Regions from separate parts of the Actinomadura sp. genome, predicted to be linked through region 2. Evidence: riboswitches for the same ligand, from Rfam matches in the RefSeq annotation. Region 2 holds a riboswitch; the other holds the start of a gene.
What was found. A riboswitch is a leader RNA that binds a small molecule or an ion and turns the genes downstream of it on or off. The one in region 2 is predicted to bind ZMP and ZTP.

Region 1: another riboswitch for ZMP and ZTP. It lies ahead of ACIWVC_RS24585 (bifunctional methylenetetrahydrofolate dehydrogenase/methenyltetrahydrofolate cyclohydrolase); the one in region 2 lies ahead of glyA (serine hydroxymethyltransferase).

What each region holds. Positions count from the first base shown of each region.
Region 1 covers NZ_JBIQHY010000085.1:6,714-25,225, reverse strand. The annotation lists gene sucC (ADP-forming succinate--CoA ligase subunit beta) at 1-839, shown strand, start outside; gene sucD (succinate--CoA ligase subunit alpha) at 842-1,729, shown strand; gene ACIWVC_RS24610 (DUF6350 family protein) at 1,862-3,625, shown strand; gene ACIWVC_RS24605 (hypothetical protein) at 3,647-4,117, opposite strand; gene purN (phosphoribosylglycinamide formyltransferase) at 4,223-4,912, shown strand; gene purH (bifunctional phosphoribosylaminoimidazolecarboxamide formyltransferase/IMP cyclohydrolase) at 4,893-6,458, shown strand; gene ACIWVC_RS24590 (hypothetical protein) at 6,609-6,785, shown strand; ZMP/ZTP riboswitch at 6,856-6,940, shown strand; gene ACIWVC_RS24585 (bifunctional methylenetetrahydrofolate dehydrogenase/methenyltetrahydrofolate cyclohydrolase) at 6,995-7,843, shown strand; gene ACIWVC_RS24580 (FHA domain-containing protein) at 8,021-8,749, opposite strand; gene ACIWVC_RS24575 (DUF3017 domain-containing protein) at 8,989-9,441, shown strand; gene ACIWVC_RS24570 (NADP-dependent isocitrate dehydrogenase) at 9,568-10,785, shown strand; gene ACIWVC_RS24565 (malate dehydrogenase) at 11,053-12,042, shown strand; gene ACIWVC_RS24560 (class I SAM-dependent methyltransferase) at 12,150-13,214, opposite strand; gene ACIWVC_RS24555 (HSP90 family protein) at 13,498-15,261, shown strand; gene ACIWVC_RS24550 (hypothetical protein) at 15,258-17,942, shown strand; gene galK (galactokinase) at 17,962-18,512, opposite strand, start outside.
Region 2 covers NZ_JBIQHY010000169.1:474-9,887, reverse strand. The annotation lists gene ACIWVC_RS32660 (aspartate/glutamate racemase family protein) at 1-374, shown strand, start outside; gene ACIWVC_RS32655 (isocitrate lyase/phosphoenolpyruvate mutase family protein) at 447-1,214, shown strand; gene ACIWVC_RS32650 (NAD(P)/FAD-dependent oxidoreductase) at 1,201-2,634, opposite strand; gene ACIWVC_RS32645 (GNAT family N-acetyltransferase) at 2,685-3,278, opposite strand; gene ACIWVC_RS32640 (carboxymuconolactone decarboxylase family protein) at 3,271-3,936, opposite strand; gene ACIWVC_RS32635 (class I SAM-dependent methyltransferase) at 4,054-4,836, shown strand; gene glyA (serine hydroxymethyltransferase) at 4,833-6,104, opposite strand; ZMP/ZTP riboswitch at 6,158-6,244, opposite strand; partial or broken gene ACIWVC_RS32625 (DMT family transporter) at 6,337-7,137, opposite strand; gene ACIWVC_RS32620 (Lrp/AsnC family transcriptional regulator) at 7,268-7,738, opposite strand; gene ACIWVC_RS32615 (substrate-binding and VWA domain-containing protein) at 7,953-9,414, shown strand, end outside.

The sequences.
Region 1 (18,512 bases), on a different contig from region 2:
ACCGCACCTTCCTGTCCATCTGCTCCGTCGAGGGCGGGGTGGAGATCGAGGAGGTGCCGCACGACCGGCTGGCGATGGTGCCGATCTCCCCGCTGGACGGCGTCGACCGGGCCAAGGCCCGCGAGATCGCCGAGCGGGGCCGGCTGCCGCAGGAGGCACTGGAAGGCGCCGCCGAGCTGATCGAGCGGCTGTGGGCCGTGTTCACCGACGAGGACGCCTCCCTCGTCGAGGTGAACCCGATGATCCTCACCGCCGACGGCCAGGTGAAGGCCCTCGACGGCAAGGTCACCCTGGACGACAACGCCGGCTTCCGCCAGGACCACGAGAAGTTCGAGGACAAGGCCGCCGCCGACCCGCTGGAGGCCGCGGCCAAGGCCAAGGACCTCAACTACGTGAAGCTGGACGGCAGCGTCGGCATCATCGGCAACGGCGCCGGCCTGGTCATGTCCACCCTGGACGTGGTGGCCTACGCGGGCGAGCAGTTCGAGGGCCAGAAGCCGGCGAACTTCCTCGACATCGGCGGCGGCGCGTCCGCCGAGGTGATGGCGAACGGGCTGGAGATCGTCCTGTCCGACCCGGACGTCAAGTCGGTCTTCGTGAACGTCTTCGGCGGCATCACCGCCTGCGACGCCGTCGCCAACGGCATCGTCTCGGCCTACAAGCTGCTGGCGGACCGCGGCGAGGCCGTCGACCGCCCGCTCGTCGTCCGGCTGGACGGCAACAACGCCGAGCTCGGGCGCAAGATCCTCAACGACGCGGCGCTGCCCGGCGTCCAGCAGGTCGACACCATGGACGAAGCGGCCAAGCGCGCCGCCGAACTCGCAGCGGCAGGTGCATGATCATGGCCATCTGGCTCACCGAGAACAGCAAGATCATTGTCCAGGGCATCACGGGCTCCGAGGGCACCAAGCACGGCCGCCGGATGCTCGCGTCCGGGGCCCGGGTCGTCGGCGGCGTGAACGCCCGCAAGGCCGGCCAGACGGTCGACTTCGACGGCACCGTCCTCCCGGTGTTCGGCACCGTCAAGGAGGCCATGGAGCAGACCGGCGCGGACGTGTCCGTCGTCTTCGTCCCGCCGAAGTTCACCAAGGACGCCGTCGTCGAGGCGATCGACGCCGAGATCCCGCTCTGCGTCGTCATCACCGAGGGCATCCCGGTGCACGACACCGCCTACTTCTGGGCGTACGCCGAGAAGCAGGGCAACAAGACGCGCATCATCGGGCCGAACTGCCCCGGCATCGCGTCCCCCGGCAAGTCGAACGCGGGCATCATCCCGGCCGACATCACCACGCCCGGCCGCATCGGGCTCGTGTCCAAGTCCGGCACGCTGACCTACCAGATGATGTACGAGCTGCGCGACATCGGCTTCACCACCTGCGTCGGCATCGGCGGCGACCCGGTCATCGGGACGACCCACATCGACGCCCTCCAGGCGTTCCAGGACGACCCGGAGACCGACGCCATCGTGATGATCGGTGAGATCGGCGGCGACGCCGAGGAGCGCGCCGCCGCCTACATCGAGAAGAACGTGACCAAGCCGGTCGTCGGCTACGTCGCCGGGTTCACCGCCCCCGAGGGCAAGACCATGGGCCACGCGGGCGCGATCGTGTCCGGCTCCGCCGGCACCGCGCAGGCGAAGAAGGAGGCCCTGGAGAAGGTCGGCGTCCGCGTCGGCAAGACCCCCAGCGAGGCCGCCGTGATCATGCGCGAGATCATGCAGAACCGCTGATCCCGCGAACCACCGGAAAGACGCCCGGCGCCGCCCCCGCGGCCCGGGCGTCTTCCGCTCCCGCCCCGGCGGCAAGGCGACACGCCGGGCGGGCGGGCGGTCCGGGGGCGGACGCGGTGCCAGCATGGAGCGGTGAGCGACAACACCCCCGGGCCGCGGGCGAAGCGGGAGCCGTCCAGACCGCCGACGAGCGCAGGGCCGTCGAGCGCGGCGCCGGCGGCGCAGCCCGCGCGGCCGCTGTACGTGACGGGGCTCGTCGCGGCGCTGTGGTGCGTCGGGATCGGGCTCGCGGTGCTCACCACGATCACGCTCATCGGGTGGATCGCGGCGCCGAAGACCGCGCTCGGCCACGGCATGTCCGGGGTGTTCCGCACGGCCGTGAACTTCTGGCTGGTGTCCCACCACGCGGGCTTCTCCTACGGGCACGGCCGGGTCGGGCTGCTGCCGCTCGGCGTCGTCGTCCTGCCCGGCGTGCTGCTGTACCGGGGCGGCGGGTGGATGATCCGGGTCGCCGGGCTGCGGCGGCGCCCCCGGATCGCGGTCGCGCAGGTGGCGGTCGCGCAGGCCGCCCCGTACGCGGGGCTGGCCGCGCTGCTCGCGCTCGCGGCGTCGTCCCGGGAGGTGCGGCCGTCGGCGTGGCAGGCGCTCGTCGGATGCTTCCTCGTCGCCCTCATCGCGGGCGGGCTGGGCGCCGCGCGGGCCGTGGTCGCCGCGCAGGTCGCGGCGGAGGCGAAGGGGGAGCGGGTCAGGTCCGGGCTGGGGGCGCTGCTGCGGCTGCTGCCCGAGCGGCCCCGCTCGCTGGTCATCGGGGTGGCGGGCGCGCTGGGCGTGCTGCTCGCCTCGGGCGCGGTGCTGGTGGGCGCGGCGCTCGCGATGAACATGGCGGGCGCCGACGACCTGTACGACATGCTCGCGCCCGGCGTCGTGGGCGGGGTCCTGCTGCTGCTGGTCGAGCTGGCCTTCCTGCCGAACGCGGTGATCTGGGGGATGGCGTACGCGGTCGGGCCGGGGTTCTCCGTCGGCGCGGGGACGAGCGTCTCGCCGACCGGCGTGTTCCTGGACATCGTGCCCGCGTTCCCGCCGCTCGCCGCGCTGCCGCAGCCCGGCCCGGCGCCCGCGCTGTCGCTGCTCGCGCTGGCCGCGCCGTTCGTCGCGGGCGCGGTCGGCGGCGTCCTCACGATCAGGTCGCTGCCGAGCCCGGTGGCGGAGGGCGCGCCGCTGTGGGGGTTCGTGACGGGCGCGCTGACCGGCGCGGTGGCGGCCCTGCTCAGCGCGCTGTCCGGCGGTCCGCTCGGCGGCGGGCGGATGGCGACCGTCGGGCCGTCGGCCTGGCAGGTGGGGCTCCTCGCGGCCCTGGAGGTGGGCATCTCGGCGGCCATCGCGGCGTGGGCGGCGAACTGGATGGTGCTGCGCCGCCCGGCCCGCGCGGCGGTCGAGAAGACCGGGCGGACCAAGAAGGCGGGGAAGGCCGGGAGAAGGGCGGGGAAGCCGAAGCGGGCCGTCCGGCCGAAGCCCGCGACGGTGCCGCTGTCGGCGCCGGTCCCCGGCGACTACGAGCCGCCCGCGAAGCCCGCGCCGAAGCCCCCGCGAGCCCCGCACGCCCCGGACCCGCTGGAGTTCGAGGAGGCCGACCCCGTCCTCGCCCCGCGCCGCCCCCGCGGGCGGCCCGACCCGCTGCCCGACCTGGCCGAGGAGAAGCGGCCCGATCCGGAACCGGCCCCGGCGCGGCCGGGCGACGGCACGATCGTCGTGGAGGGGCACCTCGTGGACGACCCCGAGCCCGAGCCCGAGGAGCCGCGCAGGCCCGTCCCGCCGCCGCGCGCCGACCCGAACCGCACCGAGAACCGCGGCGGCGCGATCTACGTCCTGCGCGAGGAGCCCGAGCAGGACGCCTAGCCCCCGCGGCGGGGGCGGTGCTCAGAGCAGGTGGCCGTACTTGTCCATCCAGCCGGGCGGCAGGTCGAGCTTGTCCTCGATCTTCGGGTAGTACTCGTCCCGGCACGCCTGCTGGTCGGTGTGGGTGTTGGAGGCGTTGACGCAGTCCCAGTAGCCGCTGAACTCCGTGCGCAGGAAGACCGCCATCCCCACCATCAGCACCGACATGGCCAGGCCGATCGCGCCCATCACCATGCCGGGGACGGCGCCGGGCACGGCGTCCCGGGTGCCGCGCGCCCTGCGCCGGGCCCGGATCCCGACGACGAGCGAGGCGACGCCCAGCACGAGGCCGAGGGGGTAGAAGAACAGGGAGGTCACCAGCGCGATGCCGCCGAGCCAGAGGGCCCGCACACCGGCCTGCCGCGCCTCGTTCGGCCCCGCGGGCGGCTCCCCCGCCGGCCGCCCGTCGGGGCGGTCTTCGGGACGGGCCTCGCGGCCCCGCTGCTCGCTCACGTCGTTTTCCTCCTGGCCGTGGTGCTGTCTGCGGTGAGGCGGCGTCGAACCGGCCCGATAGGCTTCGTGGTGGCCGCACACCCCGTCAACGTCCACCTGGGAGTCATGGTGTCCGCCCGGCTCGTCGTCCTCGTCTCCGGCGCGGGGACCAACCTACAAGCGCTGCTCGACGCGTGCGCGGATCCAGCCTACGGGGCGAAGGTCGTAGCCGTGGGCGCGGACCGCCCCGGCACCGGGGGAACCGAACGCGCAGCGCGTGTGGGTTTGCCCACTTTCACGGTCTGCGTCCCTGATTTCCCGTCCCGGGACGACTGGGACGCGGCGCTGACCGAGGCCGTCGCGAAGCACGACCCCGACCTCGTCGTCTCCGCCGGCTTCATGAAGATCCTCGGCCCGCGGTTCCTCGCCCGGTTCGGCGGCCGGACGGTCAACACCCATCCCGCGCTGCTCCCGTCCTTCCCCGGCGCCCACGCCGTACGGGACGCCCTGGCGTACGGCGTGAAGGTCACGGGCTGTACCGTTCACTTCGTCGACGAAGGCGTGGACACCGGACCCGTCATCGCCCAGGAGGCCGTCCCCGTGGGCTGGCATGACGACGAAGACTCCCTGCACGAGCGCATCAAGCGGGTGGAGCGCCGGCTCCTCGTCGACGTCGTCGGACGGCTCGCCCGCGACGGCTGGACCACGCGCGGCAGGCGGGTCTCGATGAAGTGCAGGACCTGCGGTGATCCCGCCGACAGGCATTCTTCCGACGACCATGAGGGGAGCTCGGCCGGTGAGTCGGGTGGCGATTAGGCGCGCGCTGATCAGCGTGTACGACAAGACCGGGCTGGAGGAGCTGGCCCGCGGCCTGCACGAGGCGGAGGTGGAGATCGTCTCGACCGGGTCCACGGCGGGCCGGATCTCCGCCGCCGGCGTGCCGGTGATGAGGGTGGAGAAGCTCACCGGCTTCCCCGAGTGCCTGGACGGGCGGGTCAAGACCCTGCACCCCAGGATCCACGCCGGCCTGCTCGCCGACCGCCGCAAGGAGGACCACCTCCAGCAGCTCGACGACCTCGCCGTCGAGCCGTTCGACCTGGTGGTCGCGAACCTGTACCCGTTCGCCGACACGGTGAACTCCGGCGCCAAGCCGGACGAGTGCGTCGAGCAGATCGACATCGGCGGCCCGACGATGGTGCGCGCCGCCGCGAAGAACCACGCGAGCGTCTCCGTCGTCGTCGACCCGTCCGCCTACGGCACCGTCCTGGACGCGGTGAAGGCCGGCGGCTTCACGCTGGAGGAGCGGCGCCGCCTCGCCGCGCGCGCGTTCGCGCACACCGCCTCCTACGACGTGGCCGTGGCCTCCTGGTTCGCGAGCGCCTACGCCCCGGACGAGACCGCCGCCGAGACGCGCTGGCCCGACTTCCTCGGCGCCACCTGGGAGCGGTCGGACACCCTGCGGTACGGCGAGAACCCGCACCAGCGCGCGGCCCTGTACCGCTCGCCCGGCGAGACCGGGCTGGCCGGCGCGGAGCAGCTGTACGGCAAGGAGATGTCCTACAACAACTACGTGGACACCGACGCCGCCCGCCGCGCCGCCTACGACTTCACCGAGCCCTGCGTCGCGATCATCAAGCACGCCAACCCGTGCGGCATCGCGGTCGGCGCCGACATCGCCGAGGCGCACCGCAAGGCGCACGCCTGCGACCCCGTGTCCGCCTACGGCGGCGTGATCGCGGCGAACCGCCCGGTCACCGCCGCCATGGCCCGGCAGGTCACCGAGAGCTTCGCCGAGGTCGTCGTCGCGCCCGCCTTCGACGACGAGGCCGTCGCCGTCCTGAAGGACCGGTTCAAGAACGTCCGGCTGCTGGTCTGCCCGGACGCCCCCGCCGGCGCGACCGAGTACCGGCGCATCGACGGCGGCGTCCTGCTGCAGGGCGTCGACCGCGTGGACGCGCCCGGCGACGACCCGGCGGCCTGGGAGCTGAAGACCGGCGAGCCCGCGGACGAGGCCGCGCTGCGGGACCTGGCGTTCGCGTGGCGGGCGATCCGGTCGGTGAAGTCGAACGCGATCCTGCTGGCCGCCGACGGGGCGACCGTGGGCGTCGGCATGGGCCAGGTGAACCGGGTCGACTCGGCCAAGCTCGCCGTCGCGCGGGCCGGCGCCGAGCGCGCCGCGTCCGCCGTCGGCGCCTCCGACGCGTTCTTCCCCTTCCCCGACGGCCTCGAAGTGCTGGCCGAGGCGGGCGTGCGGGCGATCGTCGAACCCGGCGGCTCCGTCAACGACGGCAAGGTCATCGAGGCGGCCGAGAAGGCCGGGATCACCCTCTACTTCACCGGCGTCCGGCACTTCTTCCACTGACCGAGGGCGGCCCGGTGTGGCGCGCACCACAGCCACACCGGGTTTACCGCCGGATTCTTTACTTTCGGGTGCGGGTAGCCTCTGCCCCGGACCGCGCCCATCATGACCCCTCACTTGACCCGGCGCGGGCGTTCCGTGACGGAGGCGCGAATGGACGTGCTGCTGGCCCTCATCCTGAGGTCGGTCTACCTGGTCGACGCCCTGCTGATGGACTCCCGGCAGGTGATCGGGCTGGTCGCCGCGTTCCTGGCCGCCGTCCTCGCCGCCCAGCTCGGCTGGCACGGCACCGACCGCCTCCTCGCCCGGCGGCAGCGCTCCGAGGACTAGCTCGCCCGCGCCGCTCCGGCCCGCCGCGGCCGCCCGGCGCCGGTCTGCGGCCCCGCGCGGCCGTTAGCATGGGTTTTCACGCGACTGGCGCGGCAAGGTGGATCACCACCGGGGAGCGAACGACAGTCCGGACACCGCGCGCCTGGGTGGACGGGACCTCGAGCCGGGCTCGGTCCTGCGCCCCCGGCGAGATCCACGCGGAGGAACGCATGACGGCACAGATTCTGGACGGCAAGGCCACGGCCGCCGAGATCCGCTCGAACCTCAAGGGCCGCGTCGAGGCGCTCCGCGACCGCGGCGTCACCGTCGGGCTCGGCACCGTGCTGGTCGGCGACGACCCCGGCAGCCGCGCCTACGTGAACATGAAGCACCGCGACTGCGCCGAGGTCGGCATCGAGAGCATCCGCCGCGACCTGCCCGCCACCGCGACCCAGGACGACGTCGAGCGTGCCGTCGCCGAGCTGAACGCCGACCCCGCCTGCACCGGCTACATCGTCCAGCTCCCGCTGCCGAAGGGGCTGGACGAGCAGCGCGTGCTGGAGCGCATCGACCCGGCCAAGGACGCCGACGGCCTGCACCCGACGAACCTCGGGCGGCTCGTGCTGATGCAGCCGGGCCCGCTGCCCTGCACGCCGAAGGGCATCGTCGAGCTGCTGCGCCGCTTCGACGTCCCGCTCAAGGGCGCCGAGGTCACCGTCGTCGGCCGCGGCATCACGGTCGGCCGCTCGCTCGGCCTGCTGCTGACCCGGCGCACCGAGAACGCGACCGTCACGCTCTGCCACACCGCGACCCGCGACCTCGCCGCGCACACCCGCGCCGCGGACATCGTGGTGGCCGCCGCCGGCGTCCCCGGTCTCATCACGGGCGACATGGTCAAGCCGGGCGCCGCCGTCCTGGACGTGGGCGTCTCCCGGGTGGACGGCAAGCTCGCCGGCGACGTCGCCGCCGACGTGCGCGAGGTCGCCGGGTGGGTCGCGCCCAACCCGGGCGGCGTCGGGCCGATGACCCGCGCCATGCTGCTCGCGAACGTCGTCGAAGCGGCCGAGCAGAACCGCTGACCCGCGGCCGCCGACCCGCGGCCCCCGGCACGTGGCCGGGGCCGCCACTCAGCACCGAGGTGGCGGCCCCGTACCCGTTGCTCCTGGCGGGCCGCGCCGTCACCTGCGCGGCCCCGTCGGGAGGTTCAGCGATCGCCCTCGTGTACGCGCTGCCCGGAGGGCGACCGCAGGTTCACATCAGCTCGCCCTCCGTCCCGCCGCGCTGGGGGCCGGACGGCCCGGACCGTGGCCGTGGCCGGGACTGCCCGGCCTGCGCGTCTCCGCCGTCCCCCGCACGCCGGGGACGCGCCCGTCCATCGGCGGGCGGCCCTGGTGCGGGACGTGCACCGGCGGCAGCGGGCGGACGAGGCCCATCGCGATGACCTCGTTCGCGAGCCGCGTGCGCCGGTTGGCGCCCTCGGGGATGCGGAACTTCTGGTAGAGGCGCAGCAGGTGCTGCTTGACGGCCGCCTCCGTCACCACCAGCTCGCCGGCGATGTCGCGCGCCGTGGCGGGGGCCACGAACGCCTCGTCGGACAGGGCTGGACGGCACAGCGAGGTCAGCACGTCGACCTCGCGGCGGGTGAGCTCCGGAGCGACGGCGCGCCGAAGCTCGACGTCCGGGTCGACCTCCTCACGGGGGATGCCCCCCAACCGGCAGCGCGCCGTGCCGAAGCTCACGACGTCACCGTCCTCCAGGACACGGCGGGCGATCGGCCGGCCGTTGACGCGCGTTCCATTACGGGACAGGCCCATGTCCACCACGTAGACGTACGGGCCACGTCGGACGATCTCTGCGTGCAAGCGGGACACACTCGGGTCGTCGAGGCGTATGTCGACTCCTCTCCCTCTCCCGACCGTCGTCACGTCGGGGCGCAGCGGCATCACCAGCCCGCTGTCCTCGATCCGCATGAACGGCCCCTCCACGGCAGTCCTCCCAGCTAGTTAGCGACCCCTGTCTGCCGGGTTACCCGGGCACCGTGCCGTCACACCCTCCTACTGGCGAGTAGCACCGATGGTGCAAGGGATTCCGGCCTCTCGGGCATCACCCGGGCACCCTCCGTCACACCGGTTTTCCCGGCGACGGGCGACAAGACGGACCGTTCCATCGCCGCTCCGCGCGCACGATGTCGTCCCGCGCCGCGATCGGCGATACCGTGAGGGCCATGAGCACCCAGGTGCACCGGCGCAGGCGCAGGGCGCCGCGCCGCGGGGGCGCCGCGCCGCACTGGCTGGCGCAGCTCCCGTACCTCCTCGTGCTCAGCGGGGTGGGCGCCGGCCTGACCCTGTGCGCCTTCAACTACTTCCGCAAGGGCTCCGGCCTGATGGCCGCCGCGCTGCTCGTCGGCGCCCTCGCCCGGCTGCTGCTGCCGGAGTCGCAGCTCGGCCCGCTCGCCGTCCGCAGCCGCTCCGTCGACTGCTGGACGCTCGTCCTCCTCGGCGAGATGGTCGCCTTCGTGTCGCTGAGCGTCCCGCCGATGAACAAGACCGGCCTCGCCCTCGCGGGCGCGTTCGGCGTGCTGATCGCGCTCACCGCGGTCGCCCGCGGCATCCGGCTGCTCGTCGCCGGGCGCCGCTCCGGGAGGGCCTCCCCGCCCGGGAACGGACCGCCGGGCTAGCGCGTCGTCCCAGGCAGAGGCGTCCGGGACCAGGCCAGGTCTAGACCGCATGACCGCCTCGGCTAGCCTAGCCAGTTGAGCCTTACAAGGACTGCTGGCCAGGTGTAGGAAAGGGACAGCACAAGCATGCCCAAGATCAAAGTAGCGGGCCCGGTCGTCGAACTCGACGGCGACGAAATGACGCGGATCATCTGGAAATTCATCAAGGACCAGCTGATCCTGCCTTACCTCGATGTGGACCTCAAGTACTACGACCTGGGGATCGAGCACCGTGACGCCACGGACGACCAGGTCACCATCGACGCCGCGAACGCCATCAAGGAGTACGGCGTCGGCGTCAAGTGCGCGACCATCACCCCCGACGAGGCGCGCGTCGAGGAGTTCGGCCTGAAGAAGATGTGGCGCTCCCCGAACGGGACGATCCGCAACATCCTGGGCGGCGTGATCTTCCGCGAGCCGATCGTGGTGTCCAACATCCCGCGCCTGGTGCCCGGCTGGACGAAGCCGATCATCATCGGCCGCCACGCCCACGGTGACCAGTACAAGGCCACCGACTTCGTCGTCCCCGGCCCGGGCAAGGTGACGATCACCTACACCCCGCAGGACGGCTCCGAGCCGATGGAGATGGAAGTCGCGGACTTCCCCGGCGGCGGCGTCGCGATGGGGATGTACAACTTCGACGACTCCATCCGCGACTTCGCCCGGACGAGCATGCGGTACGCGCTGAGCCGCGAGATGCCGCTGTACCTGTCGACGAAGAACACGATCCTCAAGGCCTACGACGGCCGGTTCAAGGACCTCTTCCAGGAGATCTACGAGACCGAGTTCAAGTCGGACTTCGAGGCCAAGGGCCTCTCCTACGAGCACCGGCTCATCGACGACATGGTCGCCGCCGCGCTCAAGTGGGAGGGCGGGTTCGTCTGGGCCGCCAAGAACTACGACGGCGATGTCCAGTCCGACACCCTCGCGCAGGGCTACGGCTCCCTGGGCCTCATGACGTCCGTCCTCATGACCCCCGACGGCAAGACCGTCGAGGCCGAGGCCGCGCACGGCACGGTGACCCGGCACTACCGGCAGCACCAGCAGGGCAAGCCGACGTCGACCAACCCGATCGCGTCCATCTTCGCCTGGACCCGCGGTCTGGAGCACCGCGGCAAGCTCGACAACCAGCCCGAGGTCATCGACTTCGCCCGCAAACTGGAGGCGGTCTGCGTCGAGACCGTGGAGGCCGGGCAGATGACCAAGGATCTGGCTCTCCTGGTCGGAAACGAGACGCCGTGGCTGACGACCCAGGGTTTCCTGGAGGCGCTCGACACCAACCTCCAGAAGAAGATCAACAGCTGAGCGGCCGGCGGCATCGGAGCCCGTGCTCTCCGCGCACGCGGGGTTGAGGCCGTCCCGGATCCGTCCGGGGCGGCCTTTCGCGTGTTCCGGCGGCGGGGGCGCCATGCCGGTGGGTGCACCTGGGCGGTGGCGGGTAGGGGGCGCGCGATAGCCTGAACCACGAAAATATCTCGACGGCGAGAGAAACCGCGGCGGCGCGGCTCTCCGGCGGTCGGGTTCGAAGGATGGCCGCCTGAGCCCCGTCAGGTCACAGCAGGAGAAGGACGCATGACTCGCACCCCAGTCACCGTTACCGTTACCGGCGCCGCGGGCCAGATCGGCTACGCGCTGCTGTTCCGCATCGCGTCCGGGCACCTCCTCGGCGCGGACGTGCCCGTACGCCTGCGCCTGCTGGAGATCCCGCAGGCGGTGAAGGCCGCCGAGGGCACCGCGATGGAGCTGGACGACTGCGCGTTCCCGCTGCTGTCCGGCATCGACATCTTCGACGACGCGACGAAGGCGTTCGAGGGCGCCAACATCGCGCTGCTCGTCGGCGCCCGCCCCCGCACCAAGGGCATGGAGCGCGGCGACCTGCTGGAGGCCAACGGCGGCATCTTCAAGCCGCAGGGCCAGGCCATCAACGCGGGCGCCGCCGACGACGTCAAGGTCCTGGTGGTCGGCAACCCGGCCAACACCAACGCCCTGATCGCGCAGCAGCACGCCCCGGACGTCCCGGCCGAGCGCTTCACCGCGATGACGCGCCTCGACCACAACCGCGCCCTCGCCCAGCTGGCGAAGAAGGCCGGCGTCTCCGTCGCCGACATCAAGAAGATGACGATCTGGGGCAACCACTCCGCGACCCAGTACCCGGACATCTTCCACGCCGAGATCGCCGGCAAGAACGCCGCCGAGACGGTGAACGACCAGAACTGGCTGGAGAACGACTTCATCCCGACCGTCGCCAAGCGCGGCGCCGCGATCATCGAGGCGCGCGGCGCGTCCTCCGCCGCGTCGGCGGCGTCCGCCGCGCTCGACCACGTCTACACGTGGGTGAACGGCACCGCCGACGGCGACTGGACGTCCATGGCGGTCGTGTCGGACGGCTCCTACGGCGTCCCCGAGGGCCTGATCTCGTCCTTCCCGGTCACCACGAAGGACGGGAAGTGGGAGATCGTCCAGGGCCTGGACATCGACGACTTCTCCCGCGCCAAGATCGACGCCTCGGTGAACGAGCTCGCCGAGGAGCGCGAGGCCGTCCGCAAGCTCGGCCTCATCTGATCCCCGCTCGTGGACGAGCCCCGGCCGCGAGTCCCGGGGCTCGTCCTCCGGCCGGGACGCGTCCCGGCAGGGAGGACCGAGTAAGGCTTCGCTCCACCCCGCGCGGGTCAGGTGGGGGAGGTCGTCGCCACGTAGTAGAGGTTGATCGGGTCCCCCTCGATCGTGTGGACCTGGACGTCGGTGAAGCCGGCCTCGCCGAGCATCCGCCGCGCGGTCTGCTCTCCCCAGAGCGTGCCGAGACCGGCGCCGCCGGTGCTCAGCGACGTCGTCATGCAGTAGAAGACCGAGAAGCCGTAGAGCCCGGGTCCGAAGGGATGGTCGAGGTTCTCCTCCAGCTTGCTGGACGCGGCGATGTCGCCCATCAGGAAGACGCCGCCGTCGCGGAGCGACGCGGCGATCGCGTTCAGGGTCTCCTGCGGCCGGGCCAGGTCGTGGACCACGTCGAAGGCGGTGACCAGGTCGTACTGCCCGGTGATCTCCGTTGAGTCGCCGACCGTGTAGGCGACGTTGTCCAGGGACAGCCGGCCGGCCTGCGCGCGGGCGGCCGCGATGCCGTCCTCCGACAGGTCGAGGCCGTGGAAGCGGCTCCGCGGGAAGGCCTGCGCCAGGACGATGGGCGCGTGCCCCTGGCCGGTGCCCACGTCCAGGGCGTCGATGCCGTCGCGCAGCCGTTCGGTGAGGCCGGGGACCAGCGGGACGATCGTGTCGACGAGGGCCGCGTCGTACACGCGGGCCGTCTCCTGCGCCTGGAGGGCCTGGAACCGGGGGTAGGCGGAGTAGGGGACGCCGCCTCCGTCGCGGAACGCCCCGACGACCTTCTGCTCGACCTCGCCCATCAGCGCGATGTACGGCATCATCCCGGCGAGGTTGTCGGGCCCGGCGGCGGTGGTGAGCGAGGCGGCGTGCTCGGGGGGCAGCGTGTACGTCGCGCCGTCCGGCTCGTACTCCACGATGCCGCCGACGACCATGCCGCCGAGCCACTCGCGCACGTACCGCTCGTCGAGCTCCGCCGCCTTGGCGATGTCGGCGCTCGTGGACGGCGGCAGCGTGCTCATGGTGTCGAACAGGCCCGTCTGGTGGCCGACGCTCACAAGGAGGCCGAGCGCTCCTTTGTTGAGCACGTCGGCCATGAAGCCGGCGAACTCCTCCTGCCGGGTTGCGTCCGGTGACACGGTTCCTCCCCTGGTCAGACCGTCATCGCCACTTTCTTCCGTCCATATCGCGGCCGGACGGCCAGGGGGAGCCGGGCGGCGAGTTGTTTGCCGACCTTGGGGGAATTCATCACCTTTGCCGCCGGTGCTCGGCCGCGGGGTCGGCGACGACGGGGACGGCGAAGATCACCGCGCCCTGCGGCGGCATGCCGCACGCGGGGGCGGCGGCTGGAAATGATCTGAAGGCGTCGGCGCCGGTCGCTAGTGTGTGTGATCGCTCGAAAAGGCGGCCAGGAGGCGGACGGTGGCGGAACAGGCGTTTCAGGTGGATCTGCGGGGTGTGGTGGATCTGCTGAGCCGCCATCTGTACGCCAGTCCGCGGGTGTACCTGCGGGAGCTGCTGCAGAACGCGGTGGACGCGATCACCGCGCGCGGCGAGGGCGGCCGGGTCGTGATCGAGACCGGCGGCGGGACGCTCCGGGTCCACGACGACGGGATCGGGCTCACCGAGGACGAGGTCCACACCCTGCTGGCGACGATCGGGCGGTCGTCCAAGCGGGACGAGCTGGGGTTCGCGCGGCACGACTTCCTGGGCCAGTTCGGCATCGGGCTGCTGTCGGCCTTCCTCGTCGCGGACGAGATCGAGGTCGTGACGCGGTCCGCGCGCGGCGGCGGCGCCGTCCGGTGGACGGGCCGCAGCGAGGGCAGCTACCGGGTCGAGCCGGGCGAGCGGGATGAGCCGGGCACGACGGTGACGCTGCGGGCGCGGCCGGGGGCGGCGGAGCTGCTGAGCCCGCCGGTCGTCGCCGAGCTCGCCCGCACCTACGGGTCGCTGCTGCCGGTCGACCTCGCCGTGGACGGCGTGCCGGTCACCGGCGAGGGGCCGCCCTGGCAGGCGTCCCACCGCGATCCGGCCCGGCGCAGGCGGGCGCTGGAGCAGTACTGCGAGGAGCTGTACGGGTTCACGCCGTTCGACGTCGTCGACCTGGACGTGCCCGAGGCCGGGCTGACCGGTGTCGCGTTCATCCTGCCCGCGCCCGTCTCGCCGACCGCGCGCGCCGCGCACCGCGTCTACCTGAAGCGGATGCTGCTGGCCGAGAGCGTCGAGGGGCTGCTGCCCGAGTGGGCGTTCTTCGCGCGGTGCGTCGTCGACGCGGGCGAGCTGCGGCCGACCGCGAGCCGCGAGGCCCTCTACGAGGACGAGCTGCTCGAATCGACGCGGCTCGGGCTCGGCGAGGTGCTGCGGCAGTGGCTGGTGAAGCTCGCCGAGACCGACCCGGCGCGGCTCCGCGCGTTCCTGCGGCTGCACCAGCTCGGCGTGAAGGCGATGGCGCTGCACGACGACGACATGCTGCGGATCGTGGACCGCTGGCTGGAGTACGAGACCTCCTCCGGCCCCATGACGCTGCACGAGTTCCGCCGCCGGCACCCGGACGGCCGGTTCACCGCGAGCGTGGACGAGTTCCGGCGGCTGTCGGCCGTGGCGGGCGCGCAGGGCGTCGGGCTCGTCAACGGCGGCTACGTCCACGACACCGAGATCATCGAGCGGCTGCCCGACCTCGACCCCGACATCCGGCTGGCCCGGCTCGACGCGGCGGAGCTGACCACCGCCTTCGGCGTGCTCGACCCGGCGGCGGAGCTGGCGCTGCGGCCGTTCCTGGCGGCGGCGCAGCGCGCCGTGGAGCGGCTCGGCTGCGAGGTGGTCGTCCGCGACTTCGACCCGGCCTCCCTGCCCGCGCTGTTCCTGACCAGCCGCGACGCGCAGTTCCGCGAGGAGCTGACGCGGGCCAGGGAGGAGGCCGGCGAGCTGTGGGCGGACGTGCTCGGCGCCGTCGACCCGGTCGGCGTCGAACGCCCCCGGCTGGTGCTGAACTACCGCAATCCGCTGGCCCGGCGCGTCACGTCGCTCGGCGACGGCGGGCCGGTCGAACTGGCCGTCCAGGCCCTGTACGGGCAGGCGCTGCTGCTCGGCCACCATCCGCTGCGGCCCGCCGACACGGCGGTCCTGAACCGTTCCTTCATCGGCCTGCTGGAGTGGGCCGTCCACTCCCCGGAGGCTCCCGAATGAGCACGGACGACGTCTACGCGCTGATGGCGCGTTCCCAGGAGCTGCCCTACGGCGAGGCCCGCACGGTCCTGGTCGAGGACGCGCTGCGCCGCGCGGAGGCCGCGGGCGACGACGTGCTGGCGTTCCACGTGCGGATCCGGCTGACCGACGCGTACCGGTACGGCGGCGAGCCCGCGAAGGCGTTCGCGACGTTCAGCCGGACGCTCGCCGACCACGACCGCGACCCCGGCCGCTACGACGAGGCCCACGGCCTGCTGTGGCAGATGAAGGCGATCGTCAGCTCCCTCACCCTCTTCCCCGAGATCCCCCTCGACCGCACCTACGCCGTCCTCGACGACATGGAGCGCCGCTACAAGGCCGGCGGCCACAGCCTCCAGGCGGTGTACCACTACCGCAACGTGGTCGCGCGGCACGTCGGCGACGGGACGGCCGACGAGTGGTACCTGAAGTGGCGCGCCGCCGAACGCGACGAGCTGTCGGACTGCCAGGGCTGCGACCCCACCGGCATGGCCCGCCACCTGATCGAGGCGGGCCGCCACGAGGAGGCCCTCGAAGTCGCCGCGCCGGTGCTGGACGCGCAGCTCAACTGCAACGAGCAGCCGCAGTCGATCCAGACGACGCTGCTGCCGGTGTACCTGCGGACGGGCCGCGCCGAGCAGGCCGCCGACGTGCACCGCCGCGCCTACCGGGTGCACCGGACGCGGCTGGCCGACCTCACCGACATCGCCGAGCACCTGCAGTTCTGCGCGGTCACCGGCAACGAGGCGCGCGGCCTGGAGATCCTGCAGCGGCATCTCGGCTGGCTGGACCGCGCCCCGAGCGCCTACGCGGACATGTGCTTCTCCGCCGCGGCGGGCCTCCTCCTCCGCCGGCTGACCGCCGCCGGGCACGGCGCCGCGACGGTCCGGCGCCCCGCCGCCGGCGGCCGCCCGGCCGCCGACGTCCCCGTGGCCGAGCTGGGCGCCGAGCTGGCGGAACGCGCGACGGGGCTCGCCGCCCGGTTCGACGCCCGCAACGGCACCTCCCACCAGGGCGACCAGGTGCGCGCCACGCTGGCCGCCGAGCCGGTCACCGGCTTCCTCCCGCTGGCCGCCCACCACCGCCGGCCGGCGGCGCAGGCCCCCGCGCCGGAACCGGCCCCGCGGGACGACTTCGCCTCGGTCGACGATCTCGACGAGCTCCTCGACACCGGCGACCGGTGCCGCAGGCGCAAGGACGTGCCGGGCATGCGGGCCGCCTGGCGCCGGTTCGACGCCGTCGCCGGTACGGCCGAGCCGACGCCGCTGCAGCGGGCCCGCCGCCTGGACGCCCGGGGCTTCGAGCACGCCGTCGGCGGCGACGGCGCGGAGGCGGCCGCGGCCTGGGAGGAGGCGGCCCGGATGTTCGGCGAGCTGGGCGACCAGACGCGCCGGCACCGCACGCTGGGCCGGCTCGGCGCGGTGCGCCACGACCTCGGCGACGAGGGCGGGCTCGACCTGATGAACGCCGCGGCCGACCACTTCGCCGCGCACCCCGGGGAGCCCACCGACCTGGCCTCCGCGCTGCTCCGCCTCACCGCCGCGCACCTGCGCGCCGACCGCCCCGCCGACGCCCTCGCCGCGCTGGACCGGGTCGCGGCCGACGAGGTGCCCGACCTCGCCGGCGAGCTGTGGTACCTGCGGGGCCAGGCGCTCCTGATGTCCGGGGAGGCCGACGACGGGATCGCGGCGCTGCGCCGCTCCGCCGAGCTGGCCCGCGCGTCGGACGACCCGGAGGAGATCGCCGCGCCCGCCCTGCAGCTCGCCCGCGCGCTGGCGCGCCGGCGGGACGCCCCGGACGAGGAGACCCTCGCGCTGCTCGACGAGGCGCTCGCCGCGATGCCCGGCCCGTCGCCGATGCGCGCCGCCGCCCTCGCCGAGCGCGGCGCTTCGCTGATCTCCCTGGACCGCCCGGCCGACGGCGTGCCCGACCTCGTCGAGGCCATCGCCGAGTGGACGGCCGAGGGCATGCACGAGAACGCCGTCCACCTGCGGGTGGACCTCGCCGGCGGCTACCTGTCGACCGACCGGCCGCTGGAGGCCGCCGAGACCGCCGAGGAGGTCCTGCAGGCGCTCCCCGAGTCCGGCGGCGACGCCGACCCGGCCGTCCACCACGCGAGGCGCCGCGCGACGCTGATCCTGGCGCACGCGCAGAAGCAGCTCCGCGAGGAGGGCGCCGCGGAGACGTTCACGTCGCTCGCGGATGACGCGGCCCGCGACGGGGAGCACGACGCCGAGGCCCACTTCCGCTACGAGGCCGCCGACGTCCTGACCGATCTCGACATGGACGCGGCGGCCGCCGAGCGGTACGCCGAGGCCGCCGAGGCGTACGAGAAGGCGGGCGACCCGTACGGGGTGGTCCGCGCCCGCCGCCGCGCCGCGGTGTGCCTGATGTGGAGCGGCGACCTCGACGCGGCCGGGCCCGCCATGGAGACGGCCCGCGCCGCGCTGGCGGGCCTGCCCCCGGACAACGAGCCCGCCCGCATCTGGGAGACCGCCCTGGTCTCCTACGAGCAGGCCCGCATCCTCGCCCGGACGGGCGGCCTCGCCGAGGCCGCCGCGCAGGCGTCCGCCGCCATCGACGGCTTCACCGCCCTGGACGCCTCCGACGCCGCCGAGGAGGCCACCCGCCTCCTGGAGGACATCAAATCGGCTCTCGGCTGACGCCGGCCCCCGAAGACGATCAGCTGACCCGGTGGGCGCCCCGCGCGGGCACGGCCTCCAGGAACTGCGGGGCCGTCCAGCCGCGCTTCGCGTAGGCGTCCGTGATCGCCTCCCGCACCTTCCCGGCGCGGGAGGCGGGGGCCAGCACGATGACGGAGCCGCCGAAGCCGCCGCCGACCATGCGCCCGCCCCGGGCGCCGGCCCGGATCGCCGCGTCGACGGTGGCGTCGGCCTCGGGCCACGACACCTCGAACTGGTCGCGCAGGGACAGGTGCGAGGAGTTCAGCATGCCGCCGAACTCGGGCAGCGCCCCCGCGCGGAGTAGCCCGACGCTCGCCTCGACGCGGTGGTTCTCGGTGACGACGTGCTGGACGCGGCGCCGCAGCACCGGGTCGCGCAGCCTGCCGAGCGCGCCGGCCAGGTCCTTGACGTCGCGCAGCGCGTCCACCCCCAGCAGGGACGCGGCCTCCTCGCATTCGGCGCGGCGCCGGCCGTACTCGCCGCCGGTCAGGGCGTGCGAGGCGCGCGTGTCCACGACCAGGAGGGTCAGGCCCGCGGCGGCCGGGTCGA
Region 2 (9,414 bases):
CGATGGACGGCCCGGTCTACCCGCGCGAGCTGGCCGCCCGCGGCATCGCCGCCGAGGTCCCGGACGCCCCCGACCGCCAGACCGTCGACCGGATCATCTTCGAGGAGCTGGTGAACGGCGTCTTCACCGAGGAGTCGCGCCGCGCGTACGCGGAGGTCATCGAGCGGCTCGCCGAGCGCGGCTGCGACGCCGTCGCGCTGGTGTGCACCGAGATCCCGCTGCTGGTGACGCCCGGCGTCTCGCCGCTGCCGACGCTCGACTCGACCCGGCTGCTCGCCCGCGCCGCGTTCGAGGTCGCGGTGGGCCGCCGCCCGCTGCCCGACTGGCGCGGCGGACATTTCCAGCGGCATCGAGACGAGGCGCCGCTAGCCTGATCAGAGCCCGTTTTGTCCATGACCAGGGGGAATCCTCCGGGGACGGGCCGGGGCGACCGAGAGGGGGGCGCGATGGACTTCCGGGAGCTGCACCACGGCGACCGCCCGCTGGTGCTGCCGAACGCGTGGGACTTCGCGAGCGGTGCGGCGCTGGTCCAGGCGGGGTTCCCCGCGATCGGGACGACGAGCCTCGGCGTCGCGGCGGCGGCCGGGAAGACCGACGCGACCGGCGACACGCGGGAGGAGACCATCGCGCTCGCCCGCACGCTGGCGCGGCTGCCCGTGCCGGTCACCGTCGACATCGAGGGCGGGTTCTCCGACCGGGCCGCGGACGTCGCCGGCCTCGCCGCCGAGCTGGCCTCGTTCGGGATCGCCGGGATCAACCTGGAGGACGGTCGCCCGGACGGGACGCTCGCGCCCCTCGGCCACCAGACGAGCGTGCTCGCCGCCGTGAAGCGGGCCGCGCCGGGGCTGTTCCTCAACGCCCGCACCGACACGTTCTGGCTCGGCGGCCCCGACCGGGAGGAGACGCTGCGCCGGGTGCGCGCCTACGCGGAGGCCGGCGCGGACGGCGTGTTCGTCCCGGGCATCGTGGACGACGCCGACATCCGGGCAGTGCTGGAGGCGGCGGGCGTGCCGCTGAACGTCCTGTACCTGCCGGGCAGGACGGAGTACCCGCGGCTCGCGCGGCTGGGCGTGCACCGGGTGAGCACCGGGTCGCTGCCGTTCCGCAGGGCGCTGCACGCCGCCGTCACCGCGGCCCTCGCCGTCACCGGCGAGGGCGGCGACCGCCCCGCGCTCGGCTACGGGGACGTGCAGCGGCTCGTCAGTGGCCGGTGATCCGGTCGGCGAGCCGCGCCAGGGCGGACGTGCCCGGCGACCCCGACGCCGACTCGCGCGCGTCGGCGGCCCGGTAGAGCGCGTACATCGCGTGGACGCCGAGCCAGCGCAGCGGCTCGGGCTCCCAGCGGCGGACGCGCCGGTCCACCCACGGCAGCGCGGTCAGCGCGGTGTCCTCGCGCAGGACGAGGTCGCGGAGGGTCCGGCCGGCGAGGTTGGCGGCGGCGACGCCGTGCCCGGTGTAGCCGCCCGCGTGGCCGAGCCCCGTCCCGTGGTCGAGGACGACTGTCGCGCACCAGTCGCGCGGCACCCCGAGCACCCCCGACCAGGCGTGGTCGACGCGCCCTTCGTCGGCGACGGCGGGGAACATCCCGGTCAGCATCGCCCAGAGGGCGTCGACCGTGCCCTGGTCGGTGCGGCCGCCGGCGTCGACGCGGGAGGCGTAGCGGTAGGGGCGGCCCCGCCCGCCGAACGCGATGCGGTCGTCGGCGGTGCGCTGCGCGTACATGTAGTAGTGCGCCATGTCGCCGAGGAGCTCGCGGCGCTCCCAGCCGATCGCCTTCCAGGTGACCGCGGGCAGCGGCGTGGTGACGATCATGGAGCTGTTCATCGGGAGCCAGTCGCGGCGGTGGCCGGGCAGCCCGGCGGTGAAGCCCTCGGTGGCGCGCAGCACGTAGCGGGCGGTGACGGTGCCGTACGGGGTGGCGGCGGAGGCCGCGCCGCCGCGCCGCGGGTTGATCCGCACGACCGGCGTCCCCTCGAAGATCTCGACGCCGAGCTTCCGGACCGCCGCCGCGAGGCCGCGGGCGAGGGCGGCGGGCTGCACGCGGGCGCAGTGCGGGCTCCACGCCGCGCCGGTCGCGCCCTCGACGCGGAGCCGGTCGTCGCGTTCGGCGGCGGGCAGGGGGACGAGGTCGTCGTCCGTCCAGCCCCACCGGCGGGCCTCGTCGACCATCGCGGCGAGCCGGGCGCGCTGCGCGGCGTTGCGGGCGACGTGCAGCACCCCGCCCTTCACCAGGCCGGCGTCGATGCCCTCAGCGGCGGCGACCCGGACGACCTCGTCCACCGCGCCGAACATGGCGCGCTGCAGCGCGATCGCGGCGGCGCGGCCGTGCCGGGCGGCGTAGCGCTCCCGCGACCCGGCGATCTCCCCGAGGACCCAGCCGCCGTTGCGGCCGGACGCGCCGAACCCGGCGAACTCGCGTTCCAGCACGACGATCCGCAGGTCGGGGCGGGCGCGCTTGAGGTAGTAGGCGGTCCAGAGGCCGGTGTACCCGGCGCCGACGACGCAGACGTCCGCCGTGCGCGGCCCGGGCAGCCGGGGGCCGGGCTCGGGGAGTCCGGCGGACCGGTACCAGAACGAGACGCCGCCGTTGCCGAAGCCGGCCGCGAGAGGCGCGCGGCCAGAGGAGGAGCTCATGCGCTAATCCTGCTGTATTCCGCAGCGAAATCAACAGGTGGCAACGGATTCTATGGGACTGCATCCACAATTCGACGGGATCCGATCCAGCGGGACCGCTCCGCGGCATAGTAGGCGGCGCCGTCGGGACCGGACGGGCCGTCCCGCCACCGCCGCATCCCGAGCTGCAGCGCGATCTCCGCCGACGCGGCGTTGGCCGTGTCGATCTCGGCGGTGATGCGGTGCACGCCCACCACCCCGAACGCGTAGTCGAGCACCGCGCGGGACGCCTCGGCCGCGAGGCCCCGCCCCCAGTGCTCCGGTTCGAGGCTGTAGAGGATCTCGACGTCCACGCCGTGCCCGAGGGGCCCCTCGTGGTGGCTGAGCCCCGCGACGCCGATCAGCGGGTCGCCGGACGCGGCGCCCAGCGCGTCGATCCCGGCGGACCAGCGGGCGGGGCGCAGCGCCCACAGCCCGTAGCCCTCGGTCGCGAAGTCCCGCTCGCTCGCCTCGATGATCTCGCTGACCTGCACGGGCGTGACCACCCGGTCGTCGAACAGGTGGCGGCGGACCAGCGGCCCCGTCCAGTGCGCCAGCAGCGCGCTGTGGTCGCGCATCGACACCGGGTGCAGCGCGAGCCGCACGGTGCGCAGCACCTCACTCATCGGCGTCCTCCGGCCACTCGGGCGCCTCCTCCCCGTCCGGGAGGCCGACCCGGAACACGCGCAGCTGCAGCGCGAGCGCCTGGTAGTAGCCGACGAGCGTGACCAGTTCGACGACGGCGGCGCGGCCGAGCGTCGCGACCGCCTCGGTGTACACGGCGTCGGAGAGGTCGCCCTCGGCGGCGAGCTGCCGGACCGCCTCGTACACGACGCGCTCGCGGACGTCCCCGAGCATCGGGGCGCGGCCGGCCCGCAGGGCGTCGGTCTCCGCCTCGGTGAGCCCGTGCCGGCGCCCGATCCGCTCGTGCGCGTACCACTCGTAGTCGGAGCGGGCGTGCGCGGCGACGACGAGCGTGGCGATCTCCCGCTCGCGTTTGGTGAACGCCGTCCGGAAGCGCAGCGCGGCCCCGAGGTCCTGCAGCGGCAGGCCCACGGACGGGCTGTAGAGCATGGCGTTGAAGGGGCCGTGCAGCCGGCCGATGTCGTCGGCGAGGCCGACGGGCGGGGTGCGGCCCTCGGCGCGGGGGCCGCCGGTCACCGCCTCGTACACGGCGCGCTGCTCGTCGCTGAGGGACTCGGGGAGCAGCAGCGGCAGCCGGGGCGGGGACGGGCCGCGGCGCGGTCGATCGTTGACGTGCTCACCGCTCACGGGGTCGATCACTTACCGCACGCTAGGCGCTCGGCGCGGGCGGCTCAACCCCCGGTCCGGAATGTGAAACCCCTGGCACACGGTGACGTGGCGGCGGCGTGACACCGCGCCCGCTGGCAGGATGGCCGGGTGAGCGGCATCTACGACGACCCGTGGGCGTACGAGCTGGCGTGCTCGTTCCGCGACGTGCCGGCCGAGGTGGACGTGCTCCTCGGCTGGTGCGCCGAGCTGGGCGCGGAGCCGGCGTCGGTGCTGGAGCTGGCCGCCGGCCCGGCCGAGCACGCCCGGGAGTTCGCCCGGCGCGGCCTGGCCGCGACGGCGCTCGACCTGAACCCGGAGATGTGCGCCTACGCCGCCCGCGAGGCCGCACGAGCCGGGGTCGAGGTGGAGGTCGTCCGGGACGACATGACCCGCTTCGACCTGGGCCGCCGGTTCGACCTCGTCGTGACCATGCTCGACTCGACGTCCCACCTGATGACGCTGGACGCGTTCGTCGCGCACCTGCGCCGCGTCGCCGCGCACCTGTCCCCCGGCGGCCTCTACATCGTGGAGATGTCGCACCCCCGGGACCGGCTGGGCGACGAGCCGAGCGTCAGCACCGGCTGGACGGTCCGGCGCGACGGCGTGCGGGCCGACGTGCGGTGGGGCGAGCCGTCCGACAGGCTCGACCCGGTCACCCAGGTCGCCGACGACCACGTGACGATGACGATCACGGACGGCGGCGGCACGCGGGTGATCCGCGACGTCGTCCCCTACCGCTTCTGGACGGCGACCGAGCTGGACGCCGCGGTCCGCCTCGCCGGCGGCCTCGGCGCGGTCGCCCGGTACGGCGACTTCGGGACCGGTGAGGACGCGGTGGCCCTCACCGACCCCGCCGCCTGGCGGATGATCACGATTCTGCGGGGCGTCTAGGGCGCCGGCGCCCAGCCCGGCATGGGGTAGGCCGCGAGCAGCTCGCGGACCTGCCCGGCGACGCGCTCGACGACCGCCTCGTCCTGCTTGGCGGCGGCCTGCACGACCTCGTCGATCCAGGCCGCGACCTGCGGCATCTGCTCCTCGCCGAGACCGCGGGTGGTGATCGCGGCGGTGCCGAGCCGCAGCCCGGACGGGTCGAACGGCTTGCGCGGGTCGAACGGGACGGCGTTGTAGTTCAGCTCGATCCCGGCGCGGTCGAGGGCCTGCGCCGCCGGCTTGCCCGCGACGCCCTTGTTCGTCAGGTCGATCAGGATGAGGTGGTTGTCGGTGCCGCCGGAGATCAGGTCGTAGCCGCGGTCGGTCAGCGCGGCGGCCAGCACCTTCGCGTTCGCGACGATCTGCCGGGCGTACCGGGTGAAGTCCGGCCGGGCCGCCTCCTTCAGCGCGACGGCGATCGCGGCGGTGGTGTGGTCGTGCGGGCCGCCCTGCAGCCCGGGGAAGACCGCCTTGTCGATCGCCTTCGCGTGCTCGGCGGTCGACAGGATCATGGCGCCGCGCGGGCCGCGCAGCGTCTTGTGCGTGGTGGTGGTGACCACATCGGCGTGCCCGATCGGGGACGGGTGCGCGCCGCCCGCGATCAGCCCGGCGATGTGGGCGATGTCGGCGGCGAGCACCGCGCCGGCCTCGCGGGCGATCTCCGCGAACGCCGGGAAGTCGATCGTCCGCGGGATGGCGGTGCCGCCGCACCAGATCAGCTTCGGCCGCTCCTTGAGCGCCAGGTCGCGGACCTGGTCCATGTCGACCCGCCCGGTGTCGGCGCGCACGTCGTACCGGACGGGACGGAACCACTTGCCGGTGGCGGACACGGACCAGCCGTGCGTCAGGTGCCCGCCCATCGGCAGGGACAGGCCCATCACCGGGTCGCCGGGCTCCAGGAACGCCATGTACACGGCGAGGTTCGCGGGCGACCCCGAGTACGGCTGGACGTTGGCGTGCTCGGCGCCGAACACCTCCTTCGCCCGCTGGATCGCCAGCAGCTCGATCGGGTCGACGTTCTGCTGGCCCTCGTAGTACCGCTTGCCGGCGTAGCCCTCGGAGTACTTGTTCGTCAGGACCGAGCCGGTGGCCTCCAGCACCGCCGGCGACACGTAGTTCTCGGACGCGATCAGCCGGAGCTTCTCGTACTGGCGGCGGGCCTCGGCCTCGACCAGCCCGGCGATCTCGGGGTCCTGGTCCTGCAGATGGGGGACGGGCGGTTCGTGCATGGTGAGCCTCCGCGCTGCTCGCGCCGGGGTTTCGGGCGCCCCGGCGAAGGGGACCCGTACGCCCAGGCGCGCGGCGTGCGGACTAGTTTCGCTCCCCGGTGGTCGTCTCCACCTTCACTGCGCCAGTCACGTGCACGCCATCATACCGGGGCGGCCGCGGCCGCGCCGGGACGGAGACGACGAACAGCCCGCCGAGCAGGAGCAGCGACCCGGCCGCGACCGGCGCCGACATGCGCTCGCCGAGGACGGCGATGGCGAGCCCCGCCGCGACCAGCGGCTCGGCGAGGCTGAGCGTCCCGGCCGTCGCGGCGGAGACGCGCCCCAGCCCGGTGACGAAGAACATGTACGCGGCCGCCGTCGCCGCGATCCCGAGCCAGGCGACGAGGCCCGCCGAACGCGGCTCCGCGAGCGCCGGAAGCTCGGCCACCGCCCAGGGCAGCAGGGCCGCTCCCCCGGCGAGCAGCGTGACCGACACCGCGGCGGCCATCCCCGCGTCCCGCCCGGTGAGGACCTTGGCGGACACCGTATAGACGCCGAAGCACGTCCCGCCCACGAGGCTCAGCACGATCCCCGCCGGGTCGACGTGGACGGCCGTCCCCGGCACCATCAGCAACGCGACGCCCCCGATCGCGCACGCCGTCCCTGCCCACCACCTGCCGCTGAGCCGCGCCCGCAGGACGAGCCGCTCGCACAGCCCGGTCGAGACGGGCGCCAGCCCGAACACCACGGCGGTCGCGACGGCGGCGCCGGTGCGGTCGACCGCGCTGAAGAACGCGGCCTGGAAGGTCCCGGTGGCGGCGGAGGCCGCCAGGACCGGAACCCACGTCCGCCGCCCCAGCGTGAGGAACGCGCGCCGGTTCGCGCCGAGCACCAGCACGGCCAGGATCAGCCCGCCGGAGAAGATCCGCGCGCCGCCGACGGCGACCGGGCTCGCCGCCGGCCCCGCCAGCACCTGCGCCGGCCCGACCGTCCCCCAGAGCACCCCGGCCGCGAGCACGAGCAGCGACCCGGACAGATTGCTTCGTCGATCCATACGACCGAAGCTAGAAGGATATGCGGCAGACAGTTCTCAGCACCGAACTTCATTCGCCTTAGCAGCCCACACCCGCCGTTCATTCGCCACGAAAGCCCACCGAACAGAGCCGCCCACACGACGTTCGGCGCTACCGCGTCTCGCTCGTGGGAAGTTCGGACTGCTCCACGGGCTGGACGTAGTCGTAGACGACGGTCGTCCGCACGTCCACGAACTCCTTGCGCCGCGCGAGCCGATCGAGCACGAAGTCGCGCAGGTACGCGGTGCTCGGCACGGCCACGTGCACGAGCAGATCCTCGTTGCCGGTGACGACGAAGACGCCGACGGCCTCGGGCATCGCCGCCATGCCGTCCCGCGCCGACTCGATCGCCTCCCGCGACTGCGGCCGGATCCTGATCGAGATCAGCGCCTGCACGCCCCGCCCGAGGCGCTCGAAGTCCACCGCCGCGTGGAATCCGGTGATGACGCCGCGCGCCCGCAGCGCCCGCGTCCGCTCCAGGGCGGTGGACGGCGCGATCCCCACCGCCTCCGCCAGCTCGCGGTTGGTCTGCCGCCCGTCCCGCTGCAGCCGCCGCAGGATCGCCTGATCGACCGCGTCCACCGCCGCCCCTCCCGAATCGACCGCCAGAAGCCGAACTCCCGCGCGTGAACCACGCCCGGAAGCCCCACATCCCGAAGATTATTCGACCCTGCCACGGCGCAGGCGATTTCGCCGATGCCGCCGGCGCCTTCCCACCCCGACAATTGGCGGCTCACAGCTTCGGGAGAGGTCGATCGTGAGCGGAACTCATCGCGGGGGGCGGCGCAGGCGCCGGATGCGCGGAGCGTCGGCCGTTTCGGGCATCGCGCTGGCCGCGGTGCTGGGGACGTCGGTGTACGCCCTCTCCGAGGCCGAGGAATGCCCGGCGGCCGCCCCCGTCGTCGACGTGGCCGCCGCGCCGGAGATCACGGAGGCGGTCTCGGCGGTGGCCGCGGCGTTCAACCGCGAGACCCGATGCATGCGGGTCGCCGTGCGCTCGGCGGGCCCGGCCGGGGTGACGGCGCTGCTCGCGGGGCAGATCCCGCCCGGCGCCGGCGTCCGCAAGCCCGACCTGTGGATACCCGACGCGTCGCTGTGGCTCCGCATGCTCGACGATCCACCGGCGGCGAGCTCGTTGGCGAGGTCCCCGCTGGTGGCGGCCTTGCCGCGGGCACAGGCCGGCCGGGTGAACGAGTCCTGGGAAGACATCCTGAACTCGGCCGTCCCGGGTTCCGCGGACTCCCGGACCTTCGACCTCAAGATCGCCGACCCGTCCCGCACCGGCGCGGGCATGACGTCGCTGCTGATCGTCCACGGACGGAACAGGAGGATGTCCGCGTTCGCGGCCTTCGCCCGCGACGTCCGCCAGGGCATCGCCCAGGACGCGCGAGCGGAGTTCGCCGCGTTCACCGACCGCACGTCCCGCCGCGTCCCCATCCTCCTGACCTCGGAACAGGCCGTGTGGGCGCACAACCGCGCGAAGCCGTCCGACCCCGCGGAGGCGGTCTATCCCCGCGACGGCACCCTCTTCCTCGACTATCCGGTGATGCCGGTCAACGACACGCCGCCGGTCCGGCGGTTCGAGCAGGCGCTGCGCACCGACGAGGCCCGCAGGGTGTTCCAGACGCACGGTTTCCGCGACCCGGACGGCGACCCGCCGCCTTCCTTCGCCGACGCCGACGGCGTGGACGCCTGGCTGCCGCCCGAACTTCCCGTCCCGGAGCCGCGCGAGGTCAGGCAGGTCGCACAGGCATGGGCACGCCTGGCGCTCGGCTCCCGCATGCTGTCACTGATCGACGTGTCCGGCTCGATGGCCCGGCCCGTGCCCGGCACGAAGCTGACCCGGCTGCAGGCGATCGCCCAGGCGTCCCAGCAGGGCCTCGCCCTCCAGCCGGACGACACCGAACTCGGCCAGTGGATCTTCTCCACGGAGATGGCCGGCGACCGCGACTGGCGGGTCACCGTGCCGATGGGCCCTCTCGGCAGCCGCATAGGCTCGACGACCCGCCGCCAGCGCATCCTGAGCACCCTCACGTCCCTGCGCCCGAAACCGGACGGCGACACGGCCCTCTACGACACCCTCCTGGCCGCCGTCCGCTACATGCGCCGCACCTACAAGCCGGAGATGGTCAACACGGTCCTGGTCTTCACCGACGGCCGCAACGAGGACCCTGACGGCCCCACCCTCCAGACGACTTTGACGGCCCTGCGCAAGGACCGGGACCCGGCCCGTCCCGTACAGATCATCGTCATAGGCT